DNA from 3 places in the Pseudoalteromonas sp. SG43-8 genome. Region 2 is predicted to be linked to each of the others. Evidence: predicted binding sites of a transcription regulator. Region 2 holds the regulator's gene; each other region holds the start of a gene.

Region 1 (2,282 bases), on a different contig from region 2:
CATTTGCGCCATACAGCCGGCAAAGGCAGCGGCATTAAACGTTTTATCTGCAACAGCGGAAGCCGCTAATATTTCTAGCGTTTGTTTAAAGTCATCCGCTTGTTGAGCATTACTAAGCTCAGTTTCAAGTTGCTTTGCTAAGTCTTCGTAGCTAGTTTTGCCGTCAATTCTAAGCGATAGACCAAAATGAAAAATATCAACCAACTCTAAAATAACTTGTTCAGTATCTGGTGTTTGTTTTTTCCACCATTTCCAACCATGATGATCCAGCATTTCAGCGCACTCAACCCAAATAGCGCGGTACCATTCGAATCCTTGAGTAAACCATTGCTCATGTACTTTAGTGTTCATGGCGTTTTGCATTTCTAGCATAACTACTAGCTTGTTTAAATTGGCAGACATATTCATTCCTGTCGTTTTTGATTAGTGTAATAGTACAGATAAAGGAAGCTTAACGCATCAGCACTATCTTAATATGTAGTTTACTTTGAGCCGCTAAATTCAGCCCATGAATCAATTAAATCAATGAAATCTTCAAAGCCACAACCACTACTTAAACCATTTTCTTCAAGCGCTAAATCGTCATCTTGATACGCTATTAGGTCTTCACTGTCTTGATGAAGCGCATGGGCTTCAAATAGTGCTTCGTCTTTGGTTAATATTAAATCTATTTCTTGGCCTTTTAGCGTTAGCGGCTCATAGCTTGAACTTACCGATGCAATAAGCGCTTGCACCATAGCTACTTTGTCTTTGCCTATTTCTTCGTTTAGCCAGCGACCAATAATAGCGTGTTCACTGCTTATTTTAATACGTAGCCCACTAATAGGGTCGCGAATAAATTGATATTCCATAGGGTTTGCCTGTAAATCTTTAATTGCGTAATTATATACGTAAACGCCCGCAAACCACAGGACATATAAAGTAAAATAGCGCCACAAGGGCGCTATTTTATTCAACTTTAAAGCCGTTAACTTCGCGATCTATAACGCGCTGCGTCAATAATCGACCATAAGTAAATAATAGGCACAAGTACAAAACCTACAAGCACATAAATTAGTGCGTAACTTATTATAATAGCGAGTGCAAAAAATATAGCCGCTAAAATACGCCCTTGCACTAGCTGCCCTAAACCAGGAAAAAATATATTACATAATGCTGCGATTACGTTACCGCCAGAACCTTGATCTGCCATACTAACCTCTGTATTTATTTGATTTTATAATTATTTACTTACACACTCTATGCCAATTTATTAAAGCTTACAAATCAAATAGTTAAATCACCCTAGATTTAGAGAGTTAGTAAATTTTGCTAACTTTAGGTCAAATTAGCAATTTTTATTGTGCGTTTACACTTTTTTGTTTGTTCAAAAAAATAGCAAGTTACTCGTTTTTAAGGCTATTTTATAAATAGCTGTTTATAAAAACAGTATTTTATTTAGCCTAACAAAAACACCTGTTATACTGCCCACAATATTGATTAAAAAGGCGTAACGATGGACGTTTCACAATTACTCGATGGCTTAAATGACAAACAACGCGATGCCGTTGCAGCCCCACTACAAAACATGCTGGTATTAGCAGGTGCTGGGTCTGGTAAAACACGAGTGTTAGTTCATCGTATTGCGTGGCTTATGCAAGTTGAGCAAGCATCTGCTTATAGTATTTTTGCCGTAACCTTTACTAATAAAGCGGCTAAAGAAATGCGCAGCCGCGTTGAAGAAACACTAAAAGCCCCTGTAGGTGGTATGTGGATTGGTACGTTCCATGGTTTGTCGCATCGTATTTTACGTGCTCATCACCGTGAAGCTAACTTACCAGAAGCCTTTCAAATTTTAGACTCTGACGATCAACTTCGGATGATCAAGCGCTTATTAAAATCGATGAATATCGATGATAAAAAATGGCCTGCTAAACAATTTGGCTGGTACATTAGCGCCAAAAAAGATGAAGCACTTCGTCCTAAAGATATTCAAGCATACGATATTAACGAACAAATGATGCTGCGTGTTTACGCCGCCTACCAAGAGGCCTGTGATAGAGCAGGCCTAGTAGATTTTGCCGAAATATTACTACGCAGCTACGAAGTGTTAAAAAATAACCCTACGTTACTACGTCATTACCAGCAACGCTTTGCACATATGCTCGTAGACGAGTTCCAAGATACAAATACCATTCAATATGCATGGTTAAAGTTACTTGCAGGCGATACAAGCAGTATCATGATTGTAGGCGACGATGACCAAAGTATTTACGGTTGGCGCGGTGCTAAAATCGAAAATA
Region 2 (2,282 bases):
TCCATTGCGAACCCGTAATTTTAATAGTGAGATCAGCTTTGCTGGCATCTTCCATTGCAATAAGGGTTTTAGTGGCTGGTACTGCCATAGCAATTAAAATAACAAACGGAATTGCAGTCCAAAGTATTTCTACTTTAGTGCTTTCGTGAAATTGGGCAGGTACAGCCCCTTTAGATTTACGGTGATGAATAAGTGCCCAAAACATAATTGCGAACACTATCACCCCAATCACACAACATATTATAAATATGGTCATGTGCAGCTGATATACATTATTGCTTATATCGGTTACGCCTTTGCGCATATTGTATTGGCTGTTAGCCAAAACTGGGTGCGAAAAAACACATAATATAAGCCACAAGGTAGAGGTCAGTTTACCCATGTGACGGCTCCTTTGATGCTATTGCGAATGCAAAGCGAAGAGGCATACGGCTTAAACGCCAATTCGTTATTTTTATTTTTTTAGCCAATCTTATTTAATATTGATTGGTTTTGCTGCGCCAACAACGAGTTTGTGTATATTGTGTGTTCTCAAAACTAAAAAGCTGTGAGTTATTATTAGCTCAGCACATTAACAATTAGCTAAAAAACGAACAACAAGCAAGTTTTAGTATAAAAAACAATCAGGTGATATTGAATAATTAATAAAAAATCGGTAATCAACTGGGCAACAGGAAGTTCAAAATATGAGCAAAACAAAGGGGTTTAACGCATTCGGAGGGGGAAAATATAAGTGCAAAAAAGTTTACAGCTTAAATAGTCAGTGGGCTGTTTACGCCCTATTTTTTAGTACAAATTTTAAAACAAAAATGCGTACTAATTAGTACGCATTTATAAAGCTGCTTGTTTAAAAGCTATTTTTAAAGTCACATCCAATCAGCGTTTCTTATAACGCCAACGGCTAAGCCTTCAATATTAAAAGACTCATTCTCAAGATCTACTTCAATAGAGTCAAAATCGTCGTTTTCAGCATGAAGTAATACTTTACGACCCGCTTTCTCAAGACGTTTTACAGTTACGTCTTCGTCTAGGCGAGCAACAACAACTTGTCCATTTTCAGCGGTTTGAGTACGATGTACAGCAAGTAAATCACCATCCATAATACCAATATCTTTCATGCTCATACCGTTAACGCGTAGTAAAAAATCTGCAGCCGGTTTAAACATTAATGGATCGATTTTGCAGTGACTTTCAACGTGCTCTTGCGCCAAAATAGGTGAACCAGCAGCAACACGCCCTATAAGCGGTAAACCTAATTGTTCTGGCTCTTCTTCTTCAATTAATTGAATACCACGGCTTGCACCTGGTTTCATCTTAATTACGCCTTTTTTAGCAAGTGCTTTTAAATGTTCTTCAGCAGCATTGGCACTTTTAAAACCTAATGTTTGCGCTATTTCAGCACGTGTAGGAGGCATACCAGTGTCTTTAATAAAAACTTTAATTAGTTCGAGTATTTGAGCTTGGCGGTTCGTTAATGGTCGCATACAACTGGTTTTCCATACAGTACATTTAACTGTGAGTATATACAGTTAAATAAAAATCGCAAATTTAAATTAAGCCTTAAAATAGCTAAAGTAATTTCACTTGTGTACATTTTAGGGATATAACTAAAGCTAAGTTTATAAATGATTAAAAATGCAAAGGAGACATTATGAGTATTTGGTACCAGCCCATCACCTTAGAGCTGTGCAAGCAGTTAGAACAAGGCATTAATGGCCAAGGAACATTAATGAAAACTATGGGGATAGAAGTCACAGAAATTGGCGATGATTATTTGGTTGCCACAATGCCGGCAATTCCTGAGCATCATAACCCAATGGGCATGGTTCACGGCGGTGCTAACGTTGTACTTGCCGAAACAGTTGCCAGCTATGCCGCTAACTTTGTTGTCGATTTTACTAAATTTTACTGTGTAGGGCAGGAAATTAGCGCAAGTCATTTAAAAGCATCTCGCAACGGCACTTTAACAGCAACGGCAAGAGCGTTTCATATTGGCAAACGTAGTTCAGTATGGGAAATAAAAATTACAAATAGCCGCAATGAGCTGTGCTGCGTATCAAAAATGACCGCAGCAGTCGTAGAGCGAAGATAGTTACTTTTCGATTGGGTAAATGGTAATTTCCATACCCGCACCAATCGCAGATATACGCAATAATGTATCTGCATCTAAGGCTTGATTAAAGCACTTAGGAGAAGTCCCTGATTCAAAACCAATATCAAACGTTCTACGTGAACAGCTTAACCATTGCTTTAGCGCATTACGCGAACACGATTCAATAAGC
Region 3 (2,282 bases), on a different contig from region 2:
GCTCGTTTTTAATGCCAACGCCTATGCCAAGTAATCTTACAGGCTGTTGAAGCCCACGCTGGTAAGCCTTAGTAAGTAGTTGAACAAATATTTCTGTATTTAGCTCGTGATATACCTGATCGGCTGAGGTCACTACAAAATTTGCAAACTTCACCTTAACACTCAATTTATTAATACGGTTTTGTAACTGCTGTTTATTTAGCCTTAAAACTAATTCCTCTAACAATCTTGGCAGCTCATCTAAGCACTCTTGCAAACTTGTTTTGTTGTACTCGTAGGTATGTTCAACACTCAGCGATTTTCTTATACGATCTGTGGATACTTTACCAACATACTCACCTGCACATTTTTGATAAAGCGACACACCAAAATTACCCACATGTTGCTGCATCCAGTTAACGCCTTTTTCACGTACATCCTTGCCAGTATATAAGCCTTTTAAATTTAGCTTTTCGAGCGTTACTTTGCCCACTCCTGGAATTTTCCCCAACGGTAATTGCGCTAAAAAGTCATCAACCTCATCAGGCAAAACGACAAATTGACCATTCGGTTTGTTTTCGTCACTGGCTATTTTGGCAATAAATTTAATCGGTGCAATACCTGCTGATGCAGTGAGCCCTGTAGCATTGTAAATATCGGCTCTTATTTGCTGTGCAATAAGTGTGGCACTGCCTTTACATGCGGTGCTGTCTGTTACATCTAGATAGGCTTCGTCTAAAGAAAGGGGTTCAATTAAGTCTGTGTAGCGGCTAAATACTTCACGTATTTGGTTTGAAGCTTCTTTGTATACAGCCATGCGCCCTGGGACAATAACTAAATCGGGGCATAATTGTTTAGCATGATAGTTCGACATAGCCGATCGTACGCCATACTCTCTAGCTATATAGTTAGCGGTTGAGAGCACGCCTCGTCGGCTATTGCCTCCAATAGCAAGCGGTACACATGCAAGTTTTGGATTATCTCGCATTTCTACTGCTGCATAAAAGCAATCCATGTCTATGTGAATAAACTTCTTCATCACCACAACAATAACTGGTTATTTATACAGTCATTATTATAGAATCACATGCGATAAGCAAGCCTAGGGCCTGTTTATCTTTCGAGGTTAAATTTGCAGCAGTATGTTTGGTATTTAGGCAAGGCAGAGCCTATATAGTGTGGTTATTCCCCATAAATAGGCGATAACGTAGCACAAATGCCAAACATACGCTGCCCGAAGGGTTCTGCCTAGGGGCAATTTACTCTTTGTTGCCTACATGGATGTAGGTAAGGGGCGTGAGCAGGACGCGGAAGCTTTGCTCGGTTTTTACTTAGCCCACTAGGTCACAAACCTCGCGCCGCGATTAAATAGCCCCTAGATTGAACAAATTTTAATCCTGAAAGGTCAACAGGCCCTAGTTAACGATTAAAAAAAGTGTTTATTGTCCTCTGATCTCTTATAACCACGTAGCCAATACATAACCTCAAATAAAAATCCTGCCAACATTAAAATGATAGCGCCAGATTCATTCCCCATCGCGTAACAGGTAAAAGAGGCTATAAAAACCAAACAAGCTAAGGACCAATTAATTATATTCTGCATATTTTTACCTTTGTGTGTGTTTTTGTGTGTCTGTGTAATTTAACTGTAGACCTAAAATTAAACAGGTACAATCATCTTATAAAAAAAACATACCATTAATTACCTTGAGCTCGTAACACCATGTTGATAATCTAAGTACTTTAAAAATCAAGGGCCAATAAATAATGCAAACGTTTAAAGATCAGCACCCTATTCATACCGATATCAACGTAGCATGGGCTGATATGGATGCGCTACAACACGTAAATAATGTAGTGTATTTACGTTACTTTGAAATAGCCCGAATCGACTTTTTAAATAAAATAAATCTGTTCGACACAATAAGCCCAAACGGTGTGGGCCCAGTAATAAGCGAAAATAACGTTCGCTATAAACGCCCAGTAACTTTTCCCGACACACTCACTGTAGGCGTTACAATTACAGATCTTAAAACAGATCGCTTTACCATGAACTACACAGTTTACAGCCATGCACAAAAAGCAATAACGACTACGGGTGCATCTAAAGTTGTAATGTTTGATTTTACTACAGGGCAAAAAGCCCCAATCTCCGAGCCTCTTTTATCGGCTTTAATCAGCCATGCTCAAAACTAATTTAGTTAAGGAATTTTTATGCAATACAACCCACTAGGTAGCAGTGGCGTAAACGTATCTCGAGTGTGCCTAGGGAGTATGACTTGGGGTAAACAAAATACTCAAAG

What was found. Region 2 encodes LexA, which represses DNA repair genes until DNA is damaged. Its sites were predicted from a motif close to TACTGTATNNNNATACAGTA; they were not measured.
Region 1: uvrD (DNA helicase II) is a predicted target of LexA. The motif match lies at 1,412-1,431, and genes of this name have one in related genera.
Region 3: dinB (DNA polymerase IV) is a predicted target of LexA. The motif match lies at 1,031-1,050, and genes of this name have one in related genera.

What each region holds. Positions count from the first base shown of each region.
Region 1 covers NZ_JACJEX010000020.1:25,859-28,140, forward strand. Annotated here, with positions in the region: gene H5122_RS19205 (dUTP diphosphatase) at 1-402, opposite strand, end outside; gene H5122_RS19210 (YacL family protein) at 483-851, opposite strand; gene H5122_RS19215 (hypothetical protein) at 968-1,192, opposite strand; gene uvrD (DNA helicase II) at 1,496-2,282, shown strand, end outside.
Region 2 covers NZ_JACJEX010000013.1:82,846-85,127, forward strand. Annotated here, with positions in the region: gene coxB (cytochrome c oxidase subunit II) at 1-382, opposite strand, end outside; gene lexA (transcriptional repressor LexA) at 867-1,484, opposite strand; gene H5122_RS17405 (PaaI family thioesterase) at 1,652-2,092, shown strand; gene H5122_RS17410 (hypothetical protein) at 2,093-2,282, opposite strand, start outside.
Region 3 covers NZ_JACJEX010000002.1:378,328-380,609, reverse strand. Annotated here, with positions in the region: gene dinB (DNA polymerase IV) at 1-1,018, opposite strand, end outside; gene H5122_RS06965 (thioesterase family protein) at 1,747-2,175, shown strand; gene H5122_RS06960 (aldo/keto reductase) at 2,194-2,282, shown strand, end outside.